DNA from 3 places in the Kocuria arenosa genome. Region 2 is predicted to be linked to each of the others. Evidence: riboswitches for the same ligand, from Rfam matches in the RefSeq annotation. Region 2 holds a riboswitch; each other region holds the start of a gene.
What was found. Region 2 has a riboswitch for S-adenosylmethionine ahead of ACFYE3_RS00895 (LLM class flavin-dependent oxidoreductase). Riboswitches for the same ligand answer to the same signal wherever they lie in the genome.
Positions count from the first base shown of each region.

Region 1: linked by a shared signal. The riboswitch ahead of ACFYE3_RS08910 (O-acetylhomoserine aminocarboxypropyltransferase/cysteine synthase family protein) and the one ahead of ACFYE3_RS00895 (LLM class flavin-dependent oxidoreductase) in region 2 are both predicted to bind S-adenosylmethionine.
Region 3: linked by a shared signal. The riboswitch ahead of ACFYE3_RS16350 (O-acetylhomoserine aminocarboxypropyltransferase/cysteine synthase family protein) and the one ahead of ACFYE3_RS00895 (LLM class flavin-dependent oxidoreductase) in region 2 are both predicted to bind S-adenosylmethionine.

Region 1 is NZ_JBHZTA010000004.1:118,901-126,205, forward strand. It holds gene ACFYE3_RS08895 (methionine synthase) at 1-213, opposite strand, end outside; gene ACFYE3_RS08900 (DUF1852 domain-containing protein) at 210-1,229, opposite strand; partial or broken gene ACFYE3_RS08905 (PLP-dependent transferase) at 1,403-1,639, opposite strand; gene ACFYE3_RS08910 (O-acetylhomoserine aminocarboxypropyltransferase/cysteine synthase family protein) at 1,641-2,945, opposite strand; SAM riboswitch class I at 2,951-3,063, opposite strand; gene ACFYE3_RS08915 (hypothetical protein) at 3,518-5,110, opposite strand; gene ACFYE3_RS08920 (ABC transporter ATP-binding protein) at 5,125-5,904, opposite strand; gene ACFYE3_RS08925 (GNAT family N-acetyltransferase) at 5,935-6,576, opposite strand; gene ACFYE3_RS08930 (class I SAM-dependent methyltransferase) at 6,787-7,305, shown strand, end outside.
Region 2 is NZ_JBHZTA010000001.1:184,538-191,842, forward strand. It holds gene ACFYE3_RS00870 (ABC transporter permease) at 1-696, opposite strand, end outside; gene ACFYE3_RS00875 (aliphatic sulfonate ABC transporter substrate-binding protein) at 693-1,736, opposite strand; gene ACFYE3_RS00880 (ABC transporter ATP-binding protein) at 1,826-2,659, opposite strand; SAM riboswitch class I at 2,665-2,769, opposite strand; gene ACFYE3_RS00885 (maleylpyruvate isomerase N-terminal domain-containing protein) at 2,877-3,557, shown strand; gene ACFYE3_RS00890 (CoA-binding protein) at 3,632-4,096, shown strand; SAM riboswitch class IV at 4,204-4,318, shown strand; gene ACFYE3_RS00895 (LLM class flavin-dependent oxidoreductase) at 4,396-5,814, shown strand; gene ACFYE3_RS00900 (baeRF2 domain-containing protein) at 5,934-7,064, opposite strand; gene ACFYE3_RS00905 (hypothetical protein) at 7,225-7,305, shown strand, end outside.
Region 3 is NZ_JBHZTA010000011.1:68,449-75,753, forward strand. It holds gene ACFYE3_RS16340 (thiamine pyrophosphate-dependent enzyme) at 1-749, opposite strand, end outside; gene ACFYE3_RS16345 (Lrp/AsnC family transcriptional regulator) at 992-1,444, shown strand; SAM riboswitch class IV at 1,555-1,676, shown strand; gene ACFYE3_RS16350 (O-acetylhomoserine aminocarboxypropyltransferase/cysteine synthase family protein) at 1,715-3,043, shown strand; gene ACFYE3_RS16355 (cystathionine gamma-synthase) at 3,052-4,245, shown strand; gene ACFYE3_RS16360 (sulfurtransferase) at 4,284-5,222, shown strand; gene ACFYE3_RS16365 (SDR family oxidoreductase) at 5,188-6,747, opposite strand; gene ACFYE3_RS16370 (fatty acid desaturase family protein) at 6,890-7,305, opposite strand, start outside.

The DNA.
Region 1 (7,305 bases), on a different contig from region 2:
GGTGACAAAGTGCTGACGGGTCTGTTCGCCGTCGCTGACGATGTCGATACCCGCCTGGCGCTGCTCGTCCACGGCCAGGCTCAGCGCATCCCGCTTGCCCTCGCGCAGTTCCTCGCCGTCCAGCTTCCAAGGGGACCACAGCGTCTCACCTTCCGCGAGCCAGGAGGGCTTGGGCAGGCTGCCCACGATGGTGGTGGGCAACAGGGTGTTCATCGGTGCTTCTCCGTCTCTCGTCCGGAGTGGGCCGCGGCCCACTGCTCCAGGAGGGTCTGGTGTGGCTTCACGAAGTGCTCCTCCGTGAACTTCCCCTGCATGAGGGCCAGCTGACTGCGCTCCTCGCGGTCGTAGGCGATCTGCGTCACCGAGTAGTCTCGGCTCTCCAGGCTCGGCCGGTAGATCCGACCAGCCGCCGCATTGGCGTTGTAGATCTCCGGGCGATAGATCTTCTGGAACGCTTCCATCGTGCTGATGAGACCGATGAGTGCCAGGCTGGAATAGTCATTGAGGAGATCGCCCCGGAAATAGAACGCCAGGGGTGCGACCGCGCCGCGGGGCATGAAGTAGCGGACCCGCAGTCCCATCTTCTCGAAGTATCGATCCGTCAAGGAGGATTCATCCTGCCGATACTCGACCCCGAGGATCGGATGGTGGTTCTCGAGCCGACGATACGTCTTGGTGCTCGAGACGCTGATGCAGATCACGGGCGGCTGGGGGAACCGCTCGCGGTAGGCATCGGAGTCCAGGAAGTGCGTAAAGAGCTTCCCGTGCAATTCGCCGAAGTCATTGGGGATGCTGGACCGGGACGCCTTCGCGTGGTGTTCCGGCAGCACCACGCTGAAGTCATAGTCCCGGAGGTAGGAGGAGAAGTTGTTCCCCACGATCCCGCCGATGTGCACATTGGACAGCGTGTCGAGGATCTGCACGTCGAGGACCTCGATCAGGGGGAACACCGCGTCGTCGCCGTCGGCGGCGAAGTGCAGGTCCACGGAGACGATCTCGATCTCCACGGCATAGCGATCCCGGCTGGGATTGTCCCAGTGGGCCAGGTCGTTGAAGCGACTATTGATCATTGTCAGGGTGTTTCGGAGGTTCTGCCGACGGTTCTCGCCGCGGGCCAGGTTCGCGAAGTTCGTCGTGCCTCGGGAACTGGACGACGGGCAGTAGTCCTCATCGAAGCGGGTCGTGCTGATACCGAACGTGAAGTCGTTCGTCCTGGTGGTCTGATGCATCGATTCCTCACTGTGGACCGAGGGCCTGCCTCCCAGGTCCGTACTCATCTCGAACGTCCTTCCCTGCTGCTCGTGCACTGCCCTCCCGAAAGTCGCCTCAGTCATGCTCCTGGCACCCCCGGCGCTGCCCAGACGACGTCGATCCGGGCCTCCGGGCTGCCGATTCCCCGGGCCGCGGCGGTGACGCGGCGCTGACCGGTCCGGGTCGGGTTGGACCCCCGGCTGCACTCGTGGCCGCCGCGCAGCACGTTGATGCCGTCCTGCACGAAGGTGCTGGTCTGGTACATCGGCGGCACGACCGCCCCGGTCAGCGGGTCCGGTGCCTGGCCGGCGTGCACCGCTATCGTGTTGAAGCCCCGACGGGCCGTCGGCGCAGTGTCCGTCTGTGCTGTGTCGTTCAGGAGGGTCATCTCAGCGCGCCTCCCCGGTCAGGGCCGAGGCCGGTACGGTGGCCAGCGCCCGGTCGAGGTCGGCGATCAGGTCCTCGGGACACTCCAGTCCGATGGACAGCCGGATCGTGGTCTCAGTGATGCCCGCGGCCCGGCGTTGGTTGGGGGTGAGCCGGCAGTGCGTCATGGTCGCCGGGTGGCTGACCAGGGAGCGCACGTCCCCGATGTTGGCCACGAGCTGGAACAGCTCCAGAGCGTCAATGAACGGGCCGATGGCCTCGGGGCCGGCGGCCAGGTCGAAGGAAAACACCGAGCCGGTGCCGTGCGGGAAGTCCCTCTCGGCGAGGGCGGCGCTGGGGTGTCCGGGGATCGCCGGGTGGTGGACGCGCCCGACGGTGGGGTGCCGGGCCAAGTGCTCGGCGACCGTTCGCGCGGTCTCCTCCTGCCGGGCGATGCGGACGGCGAGGGTCTCCAGGCCCTGGATGAACTGGGCGGCGCTGGCCGGGGCGAGGGAGGGGCCGAGGTCGTGCAGGAACTTGCTGCGCGCCAGCGCCAGGTAGGCGCCGCGGCCGTGCCGGTCGATGAGTGCCTGTCCGCCGTAGCGGGCCTTGGGCCGGGTCAGTTGGGGCCACCGCTCCGGGGCTGCGCCGTAGTCGAAGGTGCCGCCGTCCACGATCGCCCCGCCGAGGACGGCCCCGTGCCCGCCGATGAACTTCGTGGCGGAGTGCACCACCACGTCGGCACCATGTTCCAGTGGCCGGTACAGGACCGGCGTCGCCAAGGTGCTGTCCACCACGACCGGGACCCCGGAGGCGTGGGCGATGTCCGCCAGCGCCGGCAGGTCCGGCACGGTGGCCAGCGGGTTGGTGATGGACTCCAGGAAGAACGCGCGGGTGTCCGGCCGGATCGCCGCGCCCCAGGCCTGCGGGTCGGCCGGGTCGGCGAAAGTGACCTCGATGCCGAAGTCGGCGAAGGTGTCCGTCAGCAGGTCCACCGTCCCGCCGTAGAGCTGGCTGGAGGCGACCAAGTGCTTGCCGCCGTGGAGCAGGGTCAGCAGGGACAGCGCGACGGCGGCTTGTCCCGTGGCGGTGCCGATGGCCCCGATCCCGCCCTCCAGGGCCGCCAGTCGGTTCTCGAACACGGCGACCGTGGGGTTGCCCGTGCGGCTGTAGGTGAACCCGGGGGTCTCCAGCCGGAACATCGAGGCGGCCGTGGCGTGATCGGGGAAGCGGTAGGCCGCCGTCTGGTGGATGGGCACGGCCACCGGCCAGTAGGGGGCCTCGGGCTCGTAGCCGGCGTGGACCTGTTGGGTGGCGTGGTGATTCATTCGATCCTCCATCGGTCCTGGCGGTAGCACCGTGCCCGCCGGTCCCGGTGTCCCAGGGTCGGCTGACTGGTTGCTGCGGCGTCGTCGAGCCAGATCTCTCGGCCGCTCTGGATGGTGTGGTGCGCTCATCCCACTCGATGGACGGCTCTATAGTCCAACGGACGGTGGGGTCGGTTGTCACAAAACCACACGTCGGGACATCTTCGGGCCGGGCGGTCGCGCTCGGCCGACGTCGGGCCGGGTTTGTGACAGGTTGTGACGGCCGGCCGCCCGGCCCTCATCGTGGGCTCAGTGATGTCCCGGCGGAAGACCAGGGCGTCGTCGAGGGCGTTGTGCGCGGAGAAGATGACGCCCGCCTGGGGGTGGCGTCATCAACGGCGTGGTGAACGGCGTCAATTGGATCCCGGGAGCCGTGCACGGAGCCATCGGATTCGTCCTCCACCACCACAGGAGGGCTCTCCCCGGCCCCGCTCTTCGACCGTGGCAACCCGCGGCGTATGACCAACCCCTATCGCACTTCGTGAGCCTGGTAGGTGTGGTTCGGCTCGGCCGTGGCCCTCAGGATTTGGGCCTCAGTGTTTCCGGTCGGTGCTGATCGCCAGGGCCACGGCGGTGGCCGCCAGGGCGAGTGCGGCTACCAGGGCTGCCGGCCAGGTGGCGGGATGAAGCAGTACGGTGGCGGGTGCCGCGAGCAGGGCGGGCACCAGGATGAGCCCCCGGCTGTAGCCGATCAGCTGGGCTACGGGCACCGGTCCCAGGGGGGTGTCGATCGGGGGCTGGGTGTGGTCCGGTTCCGGGGCCAGAGCCCGGTAGAGGCCGACCGCGCCGATACCGGTCCCGACCACGGCACCGAGAAGCATCAGCTCTCCCCAGCTGGTGCCGGCCGCGAGCCCGGCCAGCAGTGCCACCGCGGCCAGGACCGCGGCGTTGAGCGCGCACGGGACCACCAGGTGCATCAGGGCGGCTGCGGTGGGGGCGATCGGGAGGTTCCGTTCGGCGGCGGCCCCGGCGCGCAGATCGGCCAGATAGGCCGTGCCGCGGCCCAGGCCCCGGTAGCCCACCAGCAGCAGCGCAGCCCAGCCGGCGAGCACCATGGTGTGGGCGAAGGCGTCCAGCAGCACCACGGTCAGCCCGAGGTCCACGGCCAGCCCGGCCCGCCACCGGCTGGTCCGCAGGGCGGTGAGCGAGGCGAACAGCACCACCGTGCGCGGCCCGGACACCCAGCCCGGTGTGCTCCCCGGCAGTCCCCGCACCCCGGTCACCGTGGCCGGGGCCAAGGCGGCGGTCAGGTCCTGGGCCGACAGCAGGGACACGGCGTTGCTCAGGTGCCGGGTCCGCGCCCCGGCCGCCCGCAGCTGCACCCCGTCCAGGGTCCGGGCCCGCCGCAGCGCCCAGACCCAGAACAGCCCGGCCACCACCGCCAGTGCGCCTGCGACTGCCCCGGCCCACAGGGGCGGCACGACATCCCAGCGGCCGGTGGCCCCGTCCCGGGTCCCGGACAGCACGACCAGGACAGCCCCCAGGGCCAGGAACCAGCCCGCCCAGGGGCGGGACCGCGGCGGCGTTCGCGCCCCGCCGGCGGTCTGGGCCCAGACCGCGACCCCGACGGCGCTGACCCCCAGGCCGGCCCAGCACACCAGCTGCGCTACCGCTTCCCACCACGGCATACCCCACCCGGCCGTCAGCCCGGTGCCCCGCAGCAGCAGCAGGCCGGTGCCACCGAACAGCGCCCCGGCCGCAGCCGCCACCCACAGCATCCGGCGCACACTGCGGATCGGTTCCTGCGCCCCGGCCCCGGGCAGCGGCAACACCCATACCGCCCGCTCCGGGGACACCCCCACCGGTCCCAGCCCGCGCAACAGGTCCACGGCACCGACCCAGGCCACCCCGAGCAGCACGGCGACTCCGAGCACCGGCGCCCCGGCGCCTACCCAGGCGGCCGCCGGGCGGTGCAGCATCCCGCCGGGGGAACCGGCGGCCACCAGATCCGCCAACGAGGCCCCGAGACCCAGGACCGCGGCGACCGCCCAGGCCACCAGCACCACCGTGACGAAGAGCCCGGTGTACGCATCGACGAACCGATCCGCACCTCGAGCCCGGCCTCGGGTCCGGGCGCGGGCTGCTCGCAGGAACACCTCGATCTCGGCGGCCCCGGCAGGCTTCACGCCGGCACCGGCCGTCACGACTGGCCCTCCCGTTGCGGAGCAGGCACGACCGGTGCCAGGGCACCGCTGGAGTCGATGGTCAGCACGGTGGTGCCCACCGTGGCCGCCAGCGACGCGTCGTGCGTGGCGATCAACAACCCCGCCCCCGACTGCCGGGCAGCGACCAGACGATCGGCCAAACGAGCACGCATCAGCGCGTCCAGGCGCTGTTCGGGCTCATCGAGCACCAGCAGCTCGAACGGGCGGATCAGTGCCGCGGCCAGCAGCGCCCGCCGGCGCTGCCCCGAGGACAGGGCGAACGGCGAGGCGTCCACCCGGTCCTGTAGCCCGAACTCGGCCACCGCCTCGGCGGCCACCACCGGGGCCTCGGCCACCCCGTGACCGCGCAGCACCAGTTCCAGGTGATGCCCCACCGACACCCCGGGCAAAAACGCGTCCTCGTCGAACAGGCAACTCACCGCCCGGCGGTAGACCAGCGAGTTCTCCACCACCGGCCCGCCCTTCAGCCACCGCTCCCCGCTCACCGGAGCCTGCTGGCCCACGGCCGTGCGCAGCACCGTTGACTTGCCCGCCCCATTGGCCCCGCGCAGTACCACCGCCTCCCCCGCACTCACCTCGAAGCTGACCCCGGCGGTCACCGGCACCCCGGCATAACCACACACCAACGCACGAACCGACAGGACGGCGACGGAACTCACGGACAAGGAGCTTTTCAACGGCGACACGGCCACCTCATTCTTCCCCGGCGCCACCGCCTGCAGATCCCCCACCGGCCGGATATCTGACACCGCCATGACCCAGCACCGACCCCGGTTGCGTTGTCTTCAGGGCGTCGGCCTACGGAGGGTCCCGCTCTGGGCCGGAGCTGGAAATACGCTCCAGCGCGCGAGCTTCTCGGTGAGGCTGAGCCGGACGGTGGGCCATTCCCGATCGATCACCGAGAACACGACGACATCGCGCACGGTCCCGTCACGCCACAGGTCGTGATTGCGCAGCACCCCGTCCTGCTTCGCCCCGAGACCGGCGATGGCGGCCCGGGAGCGGTGGTTGTGCCAGTGCGTGCGGAACTCCACCGCGATACACCCCAAGGTCTCGAAGGCGTGCGTGAGCTGCAGCAGCTTCACCTGCGTGTTGAGCCCGGTGCCCTGGGCGGAGGCAGCGACCCAGGTGGAGCCGATGTCCAACCGACGGTGCTCCGCCCTGATGTTCAAGAACGTGGTGACCCCGACAGCGGCTCCATCACCGGGGCGCCGGATCACCCACGGCACGACCCGCCCTTCAGCGTGGGCGGCCAGCCGGGCCTCGATGTCCGCGCGCATCCGATCCGGTGCTGGCACCCGGGTGTACCAGAGTTGGTGCAACTGGCCGTCCTGAACCGCTTCTGCCAGTTCCGGAGCGTGCTCGAGCGCCAACGGTTCCAGCGTGGCCAGAGAGCCGGTCAGCGTGGGGAGCATCAGGAAGTCCATGCCCCCAGATTACTGATCGCGAAAGGCCCCTCAGGGAACCCCAACTGCACCACATCTGCTGTGAGCCCAGGGGCTGCTGTGCTCCTGAATGTGCTGCACGACTACCGGAACCTACCGGGGTGCTTCCGAGACTGCCGGAGGCGGTCGATCCACCACCCCGAGGGCAGGCGAAGTGCCCGGTGGATCCCGCGGTGTGGGAGGCTGGCCGGCGTGGGAACCCAACCCGGCTACGACGAACTGGCCGAACAATACGAGCTCACCTTCTCGGACCCGTTCCAGACACCACTGGAACGGCATGCGGTCGCCTCCTTCACGGACATGGTCCTGGAACACCATGGCGAGGGCACCGTTGTGGACATCGGGTGCGGGACCGGGCACGTCACCGCCGAACTCGCCAACCGCGGCCTGGACGTCGTGGGCATCGATCCGTCAGAAGGCATGCTGGGCATCGCCCGACGCTCCCACCCCGATGTGGTGTTCCGGCGTGGTGACGCGAACCTGAACGACTCGCCGGAGCCGACCGATCGGCTGGTTCCGCTACGGGGTGTGCTGGCCCGGTTCAGCCTGATCCACATCGACCCCCACCTGATCGGCGGCGTGCTCGCCTCCTGGGCGCAGCGCATGCCAGCCGGCGGCCTGGTGCTCCTGGCCTTCCAAAGCACCGATGGCGAAGAGCAACCGGTGCTGTCGTTCGACCACGCGGTGGCACCGGCCTGGCGCTGGCACCCC
Region 2 (7,305 bases):
CAGCCAGCCCAGGCCCATGGACGCCCCCAGCAGCTCGGCGGCCACGAGGAACAGCCACGCCTGGGCCAGGGCCAGGCGCAGCCCGGAGATCACCGACGGCATGACGGCCGGCAGCTGCACCGTGGTGAGCAGGCGCAGCCCGTGGAGCCCGAAGGCCCGTGCCGCCTCGAGGAGGTTGCGGTCCACGTGCTGCAGGGCCGCGGAGACGGTGGTGTAGACGGGGAAGAACGCACCGATGGCCACCAGCGTGACCTTGGAGTCCTCGCCGAGACCGATCCACAGCAGCAGCAGCGGCACCCACGCCAGGGACGGCACCGCGCGGAACGCCCCGATCGTGGGGCCCACCAGCGTGGAGCCCCAGCGGGAGAGGCCGATGAAGGACCCGGCCACGAGTCCGAGCCCCGCGCCGATCAGGAAGCCGATCAGCACGCGCTGGGTCGAGATGCCCACGTGGGTCCAGAGGTCCCCGCCGGCCAGCAGGCCGATCCCGGCCTCGAGCACCGCGAGGGGGGCCGGCAGCTGCACGGCGCTGAAGACCCCGGCGGTGGACAGCACGTGCCACAGCACCAGCAGCGCCGCGGGCAGCAGCAGGCCCAGCACGGTGCGCAGCAGCGGCCGCCGCCGGGGGGCGGCCGCTGCTGCGGGGGCGTCCTCGACGCGCTCCGCCTCCGCGGCGGGGCTCAGCGGCTGCGTCACTGCTGGCCCCCGACCAGCTCGGCCGCGCGGGAGGCGTCGGCGTTCTCGGCATAGGAGCTCTCCACGATGCTCCCGAGCGCCTCGTCGATCTGCTCCTGACCGGCCACGTCGTCGGACTCGACGAAGATCGGCCCGACCTTCTCCAGGACCGCCAGCTGCTCGTCGCCGGGCACGTGGTCGATGTCCAGGTTGGTGCGCTCGAGCACCTTCCCGGCCACCGACAGCTCGATCCCGGCCGCCTCGGAGAGCAGCTGCGCGGTCTCCTCGGGGTTCTCCTGCGCCCACTCCCGGGCGTAGGCGTAGACGTCCACCACGGTCTGGGCGGCCTCGGGCTGCTCCTCGAGGAAGCTCTCGTGGGCGTTGAGGAAGCCGTAGGTGTTGAAGTCGACGTTGCGGTAGAACAGCTCCGCGCCGTTCTCCTCCGCGGCGGCCATGATCGGGTCGAGCCCGGACCAGGCGTCCACCTGGCCGTTCTCCAGGGCGGCCCGGCCGTCCGCGTGCTGCAGGTTCTGGATCGTGACGTCCCCGGCGTCCACCCCGGCCTCATCGAGGGCCTGGAGCAGGAAGAAGTACGGGTCGGTGCCCTTGGTCGCGGCCACGGTGCGGCCCTCGAGGTCAGCGACCTCCTGCACCTCGCTGCCGGCGCCGGTGACCAGGGCGGACCACTCCGGCTGCGAGTAGAGGTCGATCACCTGGATCGGGGTGCCGTTGCTGCGGGCCAGCAGCGCCGCGGAGCCGGCGGTGGAGCCGATGTCCACCGCCTCCGCGCGCAGCGCCTCGTTGGCCTTGTTCGACCCGGCCGACTGCACCCACTCCACCTCGATGCCCTCCTCGGCGAACGCGGTCTCGAGCCAGCCCTTCTCCTTGATCACCACGGAGAGCGGGTTGTAGGTGGCCCAGTCCACGCGGACGGTGCCGTCCCCGGCGGCCTCCGCGGGGGCCTCGCCGGAGCCCTCACCGGCCATGCACCCGGTCAGGCCGAGGGCCAGGACGGCGGCGAGCGCGGGGATCGTGCGGACGGAACGCTGGGGCAGGGCCATGGCGGAGCCTTTCGGGGTGGGCGGACGGTGCGGGGCGTCGCGGGCGGGCGCCGCGACGGGTCCGGGAAGAGGAGTGGGAGCGGGCCGCGTCAGCGGGTCGCGGGGTGGTGGGTGTCGACGCCGAGGTGGCCGAGGAGCTGCACGCGCAGCTCGGCGAGGACCTCGGAGGCCCGGTCCCGGGGTCGCTCGCCGGGGACGGCGAGGATCGTGCTGATCGAGGCGGGAGCGGTGGGTCCGGTCCGGCCCAGGACCACGATCCGGTCCGCGAGCTGCAGCGCCTCGTCGACGTCGTGGGTGACGAGCAGGACGGTGGTGGGCTGGGCCGCGTGGATCGTGAGCAGGAGGTCCTGCATCTTCAGGCGGGTCAGGGCGTCGAGCGCGCCGAAGGGCTCGTCCAGCAGCAGGACCCCGGGAGTGCGGGCGAGGGCCCGGGCCAGGGACGCCCGCTGGGCCATGCCGCCGGAGATCGCGCGGGGACGGTGGCCGGCGTGCGCGGTGAGCCCGACCAGGCGCAGCAGGTCGTCGATCACGGCGTCCCCCTCGTCCCGGGGGAGCCCGCGGGGCAGGCCCAGGCGGACGTTCTCGCGCACGGAGCGCCACGGCAGCAGGCGGGGCTCCTGGAAGGCGACCGCGCAGCGCGGGTCGATCCCGGACACGGGGGTGCCGTCGATGAGCACCCGGCCCGCCGAGGCGGTGTCGAGCCCCGCCGCCGCCCGCAGGAGCGTGGACTTGCCGCACCCCGAGGGCCCCAGGACCGCCAGCACCTCGCCGGGCCGGGCCGTGACGTCGATGTCCTGCAGGACGTGGTGCGTCTCGCGGCCGGACGGGAAGGCCTTGCCGACGTGCTCGAACGCCACGGAGAACGCGCGCTTCGGGGTGCCCGGCGCGGCGGACGGCGCAGAGCTCAGCAGAGAAGTGCTCATGATCAACTCCATCGGTCCTGGCATTAGCACCTCGCACGGAGGATCAGACGGATCCGTGCCGGTTGCTGCGACGTCGACGAGCCAGGTCTCTCAGCCGCTCCGGATGGTGACGTCACCAATTGAACGTCCTCGGCGTGTTCCCTGGCAAATCCGTCGCATCCGTGATCGTCGCGACACATCGCTGGCACGCGCGACCTCCGTGCCCCACCATGGACCCATGACGAGCCGCAGAACCCCGGGCCGGGCGGACCTGGTGCGCGACGCCTGCACGGCGATCGGCGCGGTCCTCGACGGCCTCGGCGACGACGACTCCTGGGCCGCCACGGGGTGCACGGGGTGGTCGGTCCGGGACCTCACCCACCGCTGCACGATGGACGCGCAGCGGGGGCTGGTCGCCCTGCACACCCCCACGACCGCCCGCCCGGACCGGGACGCCGCCACCTGGTGGGCGGACCGGGGCGGCGACCACGCGGGAGTCGCCGAGGGGCGGCGCCAGGCTCGCGTGGCCGCGTCCATGGTCCTGGACTGGGAGCCGGTGCGCGCGCTCTACCGGGAGACCGCCCGGGCGCTCGTGCACGCGGCGGGGCACTGCGGCAGCGGCGGCGCCGTCCGCACCCAGGGGCACGTGCTGCGCGTCGAGGACCTGCTGAGCGCGCTCACGGTGGAGGCCACGGTGCACCACCTGGACCTGATCCAGCACCTCGACGGCTCCCCGGGCCCCGCCGTGGACGGGCTCGCCGAGGTCCGCCGGGTCCTCACCGACCTGTGGGAGCGGGAACCGCTGGAGCACTGGAGCGACGAGCACTTCGCCCGCGTGGGCACCGGCCGGGCGGAGCTGACCGCCCAGGAGCGCGCGGAGCTGGGCGCGCACGCGGACCTCCTGCCGCTCTTCTCCTGACCCCCTCCCGCACGGGTCCGGTCGCCGGCACGTGCGACCTCGCGCAGGGGAGGGCTCCGTGCCAGGCTGGTGCCATGAGCCGCAACGCCCCCGCCGTCATCGACCGCCTCATGACCCGGCCCGGCCGGTGGGCGGTGGTGGGACTGACCGGCAACACGGCCCGTCCTGCGCACTCGGTCGCCCGGCAGATCCGGGACGACCTCGGCATGACGATCATCCCGGTGAACCCGAAGGGCGAGCCGGTGCACGGCGAGCCCGGCCACCGCACGCTCGCCGAGGTCCCGGGGCCGATCGACGTGGTGGACTGCTTCGTCAACTCCCGCCGCGTCGGCGCGGTCGTGGACCAGGCCATCGCCGCGGGCGCCGCGGCGGTGTGGCTGCAGCTGGGCGTCGTCGACGAGGCCGCGGCCGCCCGGGCGGAGCGGGCCGGCCTCGACGTCGTCATGGACACCTGCCCCCTGATCGAGCTCCGCTCCCTGCTCCGGCGCGGCTGGACCCTGGACCCGGGCCGGACCCCGCGGCTCGCCCCGCCCGCCTGAGCTGCTCGCCCCGTCCACCCGCTCGAACGGCACCGTTTCGGTGCGGCGGGGGCCGCGCGGGGGTTGCGCCGGGTCCGGGACGACCCGCTAAGCTGTCCTGCGACGACGATGACGAGTCCCGACGCGAAGCTCTGGCTGGTCGGGCGGCAACCCTCTCCCGTAGCGGGGTGCCCCAGATGAACATCGGGCCGCGGTGCACGTGCTCCGCGGCAAGTACGGCGCCCACCAGTGCGTCGGACCCGCGAGCAGGTCTCCACGACGCACGGGCGCGGGTCGGCATCGACCCGGGAGGAACACCCATGAGCAAGCGCATCGCCCTGAACGCCTTCGACATGACCTGTGTGGGACACCAGGCCCCCGGCTTGTGGAAGCACCCCCGTTCCCGGGCGGACGAGTACAACACCATCGAGTACTGGACGGACGTCGCCCAGCTCCTGGAGAAGGGGCTCTTCGACGCGCTGTTCCTCGCGGACGTCGTCGGGTACTACGACGTCTACCAGAACTCCGCGGCCCCGGTGATCCGGGACGCCACCCAGATCCCGGTCAACGACCCCTTCATGCAGATCTCCGCGATGGCGGCCGTGACGAAGCACCTCGGCTTCGGCGTGACCAGCGCGATCACCTACGAGCAGCCGTACCCGCTCGCCCGGAAGTTCGCGACCCTCGACCACCTCACGAAGGGCCGGATGGGCTTCAACGTGGTGACGTCCTACCTGAAGTCGGCCGCCGAGAACCACGGGCTGACGGAGCAGATCTCCCACGACGAGCGCTACGAGATCGCCGAGGAGTTCATGGAGGTCTGCTACAAGCTCTGGGAGGGCTCCTGGGAGGACGGCGCGGTCAAGCGCGACCGGGTCAACGGGGTCTTCGCCGACCCGGCGCTCGTCCACCCCATCCAGCACCACGGCAAGTACTTCGACGTGCCGGGCATCGGGCTGACCGAGCCGTCCCCGCAGCGCACGCCGCTGATCTTCCAGGCCGGGGCCTCGTCCCGCGGGCGCGCGTTCGCCGGCCGCCACGCGGAGGCGGTCTTCGTGGGCGGCATCCGCCCGGACCTGACCCGCGTGGTCACCGACAAGCTGCGCGACGAGGCGCAGGCGCAGGGCCGGGACCGGGACGACCTCAAGATCTTCGCGATGCTGCACGTGATCGTCGACGAGACCGATGCGAAGGCCGAGCAGAAGCGCCGCGACTACGAGCGGTACGCGGACACCGACGGCGCGCTGGGCCTCGTGGGCGGCTGGTCCGGCGTGGACCTGGGCCGGTACGACGAGAACGACGTCCTGGAGTACATCAGGACCGACTCGATCCAGTCCTTCCTGACCCCCTTCACCACGGCCGACCCCCACAAGAAGTGGACGGTCAAGGAGGTCGCGAAGCACATCTCGATGGGTGGCATGGGCGTGCCGATCGTCGGCTCCCCGCAGACCGTGGCGGACGAGCTCGAGCGGTGGATCGACGACGGCGGGCTGGACGGCATCAACCTCGCCTACCACGTGTCCCCGGGCTCGTTCGAGGACTTCGTGGAGTGGGTCGTGCCGGAGCTGCAGAAGCGCGGCCGCTACCGGATCGGCTATGAGGGCACCACGCTCCGGGAGAACCTCTACGGCGCGGGCCAGACCAAGGTGCTCGGCACCCACCCCGCCGCCGCGTACCGGGGTGCCTACGCGGGCCGGCCGTCCGCCGCGGACACCCCCGCCCGCGCACTGGTCCTCTGACGCCCGCCCGGTGACCCCGGGACGCCGTCGGCGCCGGGGTCGCGAGGCGCCCGCGCCGGGGCCACCGGGCGGGAAGCGCACGAGGGGCCCCGCACCGGGGGCCCCTCGTGCGCTCCGGGTCAGGACGCCGGTGCGGCGCTCCATCGCAGCAGGGCCGCCACGTCCGTGCCGTGGGGCAGCGCCCCCGGCGGCACGAAAACGGGGCGGCCGTCGGTCAGCACCGCGGCGCGCACCAGGGCCGCGTCGGCGGAGACCCGGCCGAGCACGCCGGCGCCCACGGCCTCCGACTCCTGGACGGCGATCCACGGCTCGGCGTCCAGGGCGATGAGCTCCTGCTCCGTGTCCAGGTGGGTGTCGTCGATCAGCAGCGTCTCCGCCTGGGCCTGCTGCAGGGCCGAGACGACGGGCTCCATCCCCGAGACGGCGGTGGGGTCGGGTCGCCCCTGCTGCTCGGCCAGCCGTTCGAGCAGACCCTGCTGACGGTGGGCCACGACCTCCGCCACGCGCTCCTCGACCTGGTGGTCGAAGTCGGCGGACTTGCTGCCCTCCGCGCGGGTGTTGGCGTCGACGACGCTCAGCATCGCCCGCGTCGCCTTGGACAGCTGCTCCTCGACCAGGCCCCGGGCCCGCAGGTCCCCGGCCAGGACCACGAGCTGCGCCCCGCTCTCGGCGACGACCTTGTCGATCTGCTCGGCCACCTGCTCGGTGTTGCGCCGCCACACGTCCTCGGTGTGCCGCTGCCAGCGTCCCTGCGACCAGCCGCCCCCAGGGAACTTTTTCAGGTGCTCGGTCTCGCCCGCGATCTGCTGCTCGTCCCCGGCCCGGACGCGGCTGGCGTGCTGCAGGCAGATCTCGCCGCCGTCCCGGCCCACCTCGGCGACCACGTAGGGGAAGTCGTCCGGGCGGTGCCGGAACAGGGGAGTGAGGTCGGGGACGTCCTCCACCTGGATGACGCCGCGCCCGGCCCGGAGGCCGGGGAGGACCTCGTCGATCTCCACGGTGCCGTCGCGCACCAGCAGGTACCGGCACACCGGGTCCGGCACGCCCTCGGCCGGACGCACGGCGGCCTCCACCGCGGCGAGGTCGGCCTTGCTCGCCCCCTGGCGCTCCAGCTCTCGGCAGATGTTCTCCGGAAGCACGTCGATGGCATGCAGCGAGTCGACGGTGCCGGTGCTGATGTCCGTGTAGACGGTGCACCAGGGGCCCTTGCTCTTGAACAGTTCGGCGTAGCGGTGGAATCGGCTCGTCATGATCGACAACTCCTGCTGTTGAGCGGTGCTTCCTGTGGTGCAGACCACGTTATCCGACCACCACGGGGCTGGGAACAGACGGCCGGACGAGTAGGGTCGGAGGCACACGACCGGTCCCACGGCCGGTGGTCCCGCAGGTCCCACGACGCAGGAGGCAGCCATGAGCGACGTACCCGAGTACGACGAGGCCGACCGGCTCGAGCAGTCGATCGACGCCGATCGGCCGGAGCTGGACGAGCAG
Region 3 (7,305 bases), on a different contig from region 2:
TCGCCGGCCATGCCGTAGCCGACCGCCTTGTGGGCGAGGCTCGGGGCCGCGGACTGCTGGGACAGGGGCACGGAGATCGCGTAGCCGTTGTTCTGCACGAAGAACACGACCGGCAGCTTGAACACGGCCGCGAAGTTCAGGGCCTCGTGGAAGTCGCCCTCGCTGGTGGCGCCGTCGCCGCACATCGCCAGGACCACGGTGTCCTCGCCGCGCAGCTTGGCGGCGTGGGCCACGCCCACCGCGTGCAGCAGCTGGGTGGTGAGCGGGGTGGACTGGATGCCCACGCAGCGCTCGTACGGGTCGTAGCCGCCGTGCCACTCGCCGCGGAAGATCGCCATGACCTGCATCGGGTCCACGCCCTTGGTCATCACCGCCACGGTGTCCCGGTAGGTGGGGAACAGCCAGTCGCCCTCCTCGAGGCACAGGGCGGCCGCCACCTGGCAGGCCTCCTGGCCGTGGCTGGACGGGTAGACGGCCATCCGGCCCTGGCGGACCAGGGCGGAGTTTTGGTCGTTGACCCGCCGCCCGACCACCAGCTTCTCGTAGGCCTCCAGCAGGACGTCCCGGGCGGGCAGCGGGTACTCGTGGCCGGGGCCGGTGCCCTGCTCCTCGGGGGCGAGCAGCCTCCCGCTCGGGTCGACCATGCGGATCTCGCCGCGGGCCGGGAGCATGTACTGCTCCGGCGTGATGCCGAAGGTCTGGGAGGCCCGGAGGATGGGGTCCCCGGGGGTCTCGACGGTCTGGCTCATGGTGTCCCCTCGGTCGGTCCCCGGTCCGCTCGCGGGCCCGGGGAGGCAGGAAGGCTGGTGCAGCTCTGTCTCCCCAGTATGGGAACCCGGCATGGTTCGTATCCACAGAACCGGGAAAATGCAGAAGACTGAGACAGACAGTGCACTGTGCGTGGACGAAATGTTCTAGTGTGGCGTGGAGCACACGCATTCGTCCGGCGCGTTCCGGACGCTGCGACCGACCCGCCGCGAAGGAGCCCGCCGTGCCCTCGACGCCCGTGACGCTGGACGAGACCGACCGGAAGATCCTCGCGGAGCTGTCCCGGGACGCCCGGCAGTCGGTGACCGCGATCGCCGCGGCCGTGCACGTCTCCCGCGCCCACGCCTACGCCCGGATCAACCGGCTCCGGGACGAGGGGGTGATCCTGCGCTTCAGCACCGTGATCGACCCGGTGCGGGCGGGCCTGCAGGCCTCCGCCTACGTGACGCTCAAGCTCCAGCAGAACACCTGGCGGGAGCTGTGCGCCCAGCTCCGGGCGATCCCGGCCGTGCACCACATCGCCCTGGTGGGCGGGAACTTCGACGTCATGCTCCTCGTGCGGGCCGTGGACACCGTGCACCTGCGCCAGGTCATCTTCGAGCACGTCCAGCAGCTGCCCGGCGTGGTGGACACCCAGACGTTCCTGATCTTCGAGGACATCGACACGCGGGCCTGACGCCCGGGCCCGGCACGTCCGCCGCGCACGGCCGGCGTCATGAACCGTCACGGTCGTCATCTTCCGTCGCGGAGGGACACCCACTACCTCTGCGCATAGTGTTGTTCCAGCTTCACGAGACGTGACCGCCAAGCTCCGACTTGGTCACGCACCAACCCCATGCTCATTGGGTGGTTCGGATGAGGAAGCGGCCTGCATCTTCCGCGGCGTGCCCACCGGGCCGGCGCGGATGACCGGTGCGGGTAAGAGCAAGCGCACAGGAGCAGCGCCATGTCCACCCCCGTGACCGACCACGACCTCGCGACCCGGCAGATCCACGCCGGCACCCACGACCAGGTCACCCAGCGCACCCTGACGGTGCCGATCTACCAGACCGCGGCGTTCGAGTTCCCGGACTACGAGGCGGCCCGGCAGATGTTCGCGCAGACCCGGGCGGGCTTCACCTACACCCGCACCGGCAACCCCACGGTGGCCGTGCTCGAGCAGCGGATCAGCGACCTCGAGGGCGGCGCGGGCGCCGTGGCGACCGGCTCCGGGCAGTCCGCCGTGGCCGTCGCGCTGCTGGCACTGCTCGGCCAGGGCGCCGGCAAGCACCTCGTGGCCTCCGAGAAGCTCTACGGCGGGACGGTGGACCTCCTCACCGACTCCTTCGCGGACTACGGCATCGAGGTCTCCTTCGTGGACCCCACCGCCCCGGGGGCGTGGGCCGCGGCCGTGCGCCCCGACACCCGCGCGTTCCTGCTCGAGTCCATCGGCAACCCCCTGGCCACCCTCCCGGACCTGCCCGGGATCGCCGACGTCGCCCGGGCCGCCGGGGTGCCCGTCGTCGTCGACAACACCCTCGCGTCCCCGGCCCTGTACCGGCCGCTGGAGAAGGGTGCCGACATCGTGGTGCACTCGGCCACCAAGTTCCTGGGCGGGCACGGCAACGCGCTCGCCGGGGCGGTCGTGGACGGCGGGACCTTCGACTGGTCCGCGCGGCCCGACAAGTGGCCGCAGTTCACCCGGGCCCGCGCCCGCTGGGGAGGGCTGAGCCTGGTCGACAAGTGCGCCGGGGCCAGCCCCTACCTGCACCTCGTCCGCGCCAAGTACGTGCACGACCTCGGGACCACGCTGTCCCCGTTCAACGCCAGCCAGATCCTGCAGGGCACCGAGACCCTGGACCTGCGCGTGGCCCGCCACACGGCCTCCGCGCTGGAGGTGGCCGAGTTCCTGGCGGAGCACCCCGCCGTCGCCCGCGTCCACCACCCCGGCGTGCCCGGGGACCCGGGCGCCGGGATCGCGGTCCGCGACTTCCCGCGCGGGACCGGCTCCGTGTTCTCCTTCGACCTCGCCGCCCCGGACGACGCCGTGGGCCCGTTCATCGACGCGCTGCGGCTGTTCAAGCTGGTCGCCAACATCGGCGACACCCGCAGCCTCGTGGCCCACCCGGCGGCGATGACGCACTGCCGCCTGACCCCCGAGCAGCGCCGGGCCGGCGGGATCGCCGAGACCACGATCCGGCTGTCGATCGGCCTCGAGTCCCCCCAGGACCTCGTGGCCGACCTCGGCCAGGCCCTCGACACCGTCGTCGCCACCGTCCAGACCTCCCGGAAGTGAGCACCGCCATGACGTCCTCCACCGAGACCCGCACCCGCCACCGGGGCTTCACGACCACCGCCGTCCACGCCGGCCAGGAGCCCGACCCGCTGACCGGGGCGGTCATCCCGCCGATCTACCAGACCTCCACGTTCGCCCAGGACGGGATCAACGTGCTGCGCGCCGGGCACGAGTACAGCCGCGGCTCCAACCCCACCCGCAGCGGCTTCGAGGAGCAGCTCGCGGCCCTGGAGCGCGGCGAGCGCGGGTTCGCGTTCGCCTCGGGGATCGCCGCCGAGGACGCCCTGCTGCGCGCGGTGCTGCGCCCGGGCGACCACATCGTGCTCGGCGCCGACGGCTACGGCGGCACCAACCGGCTGATCACCACGGTCCTCGCCCCGTGGGAGATCGCGCACACGCCCGTGGAGATCACGGACCTCGACGCGGTCCGCGCGGCCGTGCGGCCCGGCGCCACGAGGGTGCTGTGGCTCGAGACGCCGTCCAACCCGCTGCTCGGCATCGCCGACGTCGCGGCCTGGGCGCAGCTGGCCCGGGACGCTGGGGCGCTGCTCGTCGTCGACAACACCTTCGCGTCCCCGTACCTGCAGAACCCCCTCGAGCTCGGCGCGCACGCCGTGGTGCACTCCACCACCAAATACATCGGCGGGCACTCCGACGTGCTCGGCGGCGCCGTGGTCGTCGGGACGGCCGAGTGGCGGGGCGCCCCGCTCACGGAGGCGGTCGGCTTCCAGCAGTTCGCCGCCGGCGCCGTGGCGGGCCCTCAGGACAGCTACCTGGCCGCCCGCGGGCTCAAGACCCTGAGCCTGCGGATGGAGCGCCACCAGGACAACGCGCAGCGGATCGCCGAGTGGCTCCTCGAGCGCCCGGAGGTCTCGCGGGTGCTCTACCCGGGGCTGCCCGAGCACCCCGGCCACGCGCTCGCCGCCGTGCAGATGCGCGGCTTCGGCGGGATGGTCTCCTTCCGGCTCGCCGGCGGGGAGGCCGCGGCCCGCGCGGTGGCGGAGGGCACCCGGCTGTACTCGCTGTCGGTGAGCCTGGGCGGGGTGGAGTCCCTGATCTGCTACCCCTCGGAGATGACGCACGCCTCCGTCCGGGGCACCGCGCTGGCCGTGCCCGTGGACCTGGTGCGGCTCTCGGTGGGCATCGAGGACGTCGAGGACCAGCTGGAGGACCTCGACCGCGCGCTCGCCGACGTCTCCTGACCCGGCGGCCCGCCGCGGACGGCACTATCCTGGGGCGCATGAGCACCGGCACCCCGCAGGACGGCACACCGCAGGACGACACCCCGCAGGACGACACCCCGCAGGACGACACCCCGCTCCAGCTCCCCGGGCCCGTGGTGAGCACGCGCTGGCTGGCCGAGCACCTCCACGACCCCCGGCTCGTGCTCGTGGACGCGAGCTCCACGCTGAACCGGGCCGAGGAGGCCCTTCCCGGGGCCGTGCTCCTGGACCTGGACGGGGCCTTCTCGGACCCGTCCTCGGACCTGCCGCACACGGCGCCCCCGGCGGAGCAGCTGACCGCGGCGGCCCGTGCGCTCGGCATCTCGCGCACGAGCACGGTCGTGGCCTACGACGCCAAGGGGATCTTCGCGTCCGCCCGGGTCTGGTGGATGCTGCGGGCCGCGGGCTTCGACCGGGTCGGCGTCCTCGACGGCGGCCTCCCGGCGTGGCTCGCCGAGGGGCGGCCCACCGGGGCGCACGCCGCGCCGCCCGCCGAGCCCGGGGACGTGGAGCTCGTGCCCCGCGCGGGCAGCTTCGTCGGGGCGGAGGACGTCGCCCGCGCGCTGGGCGACCCGGGCGCCACCGTCCTGGACGCCCGCTCCGCCGGCCGGTTCGCGGGCACCGAGCCCGAGCCGCGGCCGGGTCTGCGCCCCGGGCACATGCCGGGGGCCGTCAACCTGCCGTACACCGACCTGCAGGACGCGCACGGGCGGCTGCTGCCGCTGCCGCAGCTGCGGGAGCGGATCGCGGCGGCCGCGCCCGAGGGCCGGCGGATCGTCACCAGCTGCGGGTCCGGCCTCACGGCGTGCGTCCTGGCGCTCGGCGCCCACCTGGCCGGCCGCGAGGACGTCGTGGTCTACGACGGCTCCTGGAGCGAGTGGGGCCGTCCCGGTCCCCGGCCCGTGGCGGGCCCGGAAGGGGTCAGTCCCGGACCGGGGTCTCCGCGGCAGGAGTGATCCGAGCGGCCGCCTGGTCCGCCGAGGCCGTCTGCTGCTCCTGGGCCCCGGGGCCGTCCAGCGCGGCGGCGGTGGCGAGGATGTTGCGGGCCATCGACGGGAAGATGAACCCGTGGAAGGGCCACACACCCCACCAGTAGAGCCGGCCCGGCAGGCCACGGGGGAAGAAGATGGCCCGCTGCGTGTACCGGCTGCCGTCACCCTCGGGCTCCACGGACAGCTCGAGCCACGCCCGGCCGGGGGCGCGCATCTCGGCGTGCAGGAGCAGATTGTGCCCCTCCTCCATGGCCTCGACGCGCCACCAGTCCACGTACTCGCCCACCTGCAGGTCCGTGGCGTCGCGGCGGCCGCGGTTCAGGCCGGCCCCGCCCACGAGCTTGTCCATGATCCCGCGGACCTGCCAGGCCAGGGGCAGCGAGTACCAGCCGTTGCGCCCGCCGATGGACTCGATGACCCGCCACACCTGCTCGGGCCGCGCCGGGCCCGTGCGGCTGCGCTCGTCCACGAACACCGTGCGCCCCGCCCAGTCCGGGTCCGAGGGCAGCGGATCGGCGGCGGCCTCGGAGGAGCTGTAGTGGACGTCCCACGTGGTCTCCACGGAGTTGTCCTCGATCTTCTTCAGGGCGAGCGCCACCGCACGGCGGTAGCCGGCCAGCCCCTCGGGGGGCGGCGGGATGTGGTCGTCGATGTCGTGCTCGCCCGCCACGGCGTCGTGCTGCAGCGACTGCACGAGCGGCACGGCCAGGCCCAGGGGGATCGGGGTGACCATGCCCACCCAGAACCCGGACAGCCGGGGCGCGGGGAGGGGGAGGTGGAAGACCACCCGCCGGCGCAGCCCGGCGACCCGGGCGTAGCGGCGCATGGCGTCCGCGTAGGTCATGACGTCGCGGGAGCCGATGTCGAAGGTGCGGTTGAGGTCCTCCGGCAGGTCCATCGCACGGACCAGGTAGTACAGCACGTCGCGGACGGCGATGGGCTCGATGCTGTTGGTCACCCAGGACGGCGCCGGCATGACCGGGAGGGTGTCGCCGAGGTGGCGGATCATCTCGAAGGACGCCGAGCCGGAGCCGATGACCACACCGGCCTGGAAGACGACGGCCGGGACGGAGCTCTCGAGCAGGATCTCGCCCACCCGGACCCGGGAGCGCATGTGCTGGGACAGCTCCACGCCCTGGGGGTGCAGGCCCGAGAGGTAGACGATGCGCCGCACCCCGGCCCGCTCCGCGGCCCGGGCCACGGTCCGGGCCATCTCGGCCTCCTCCTCCTCGAACTGCTGGGAAGCGCCCATGGAGTGCACCAGGTAGTACAGGGTGTGCACGTCGCGGCACGCGGCGGTCATCCCGTCGAGGTCGTTGAGGTCCGTCTCGGCGACCTCCACCCGGTCCCGCCACGGCACGGCGTGCAGCTTGCCGGGGGACCGGACGGCGACGCGCACGGTGTGCCCGGCCTCCAGCATCCTGGGCGCCAGGCGCCCTCCGATGTAACCGGTGGCACCGGTGATGAGGACGCGCTGGGGAGAGCTCATGGCCTGCCTTTCGTGCGGGTCCCGCGAGCCTACCAACGCCGCCCGACAGGCAGACGGCCGGGCCCCGCCTGCGCTCCGGCATGCGGAACGGCCGCGTGCCGGAGCATCGCGGCCGTTCGGCCGGTCGTCGTGCGGGGACGGATCAGGGCAGGGCCAGGCGGAACACCTTCGCCCACGCCGAGGCGACCTGCTTCGGCAGCGGCCCAGTGGTGTAGGGCAGCTCGTAGCGCTCGCAGATCTCGCGCACCTTGACGGCGACCTCGGCGTAGCGGTTCGAGGGCAGGTCCGGGAACAGGTGGTGCTCGATCTGGAAGGACAGGTTGCCGGTCATGAGGTGCATCAGCTTCGACCCGGAGATGTTGGCCGAGCCGATCATCTGCCGCACGTACCAGTCACCGCGGGTCTCGCCCTCGATCTGCGCCTCGGTGAACGTGTCCGCGCCGGCGGGGAAGTGGCCGCAGAAGATGACGGCGTGCGCCCAGATGTTCCGGGCGGCGTTGGCGGTGAGGGTCGCGGCCAGGGCCTGCTTCCCGGAGCCGGTCAGCGTCGCGGCGGCGG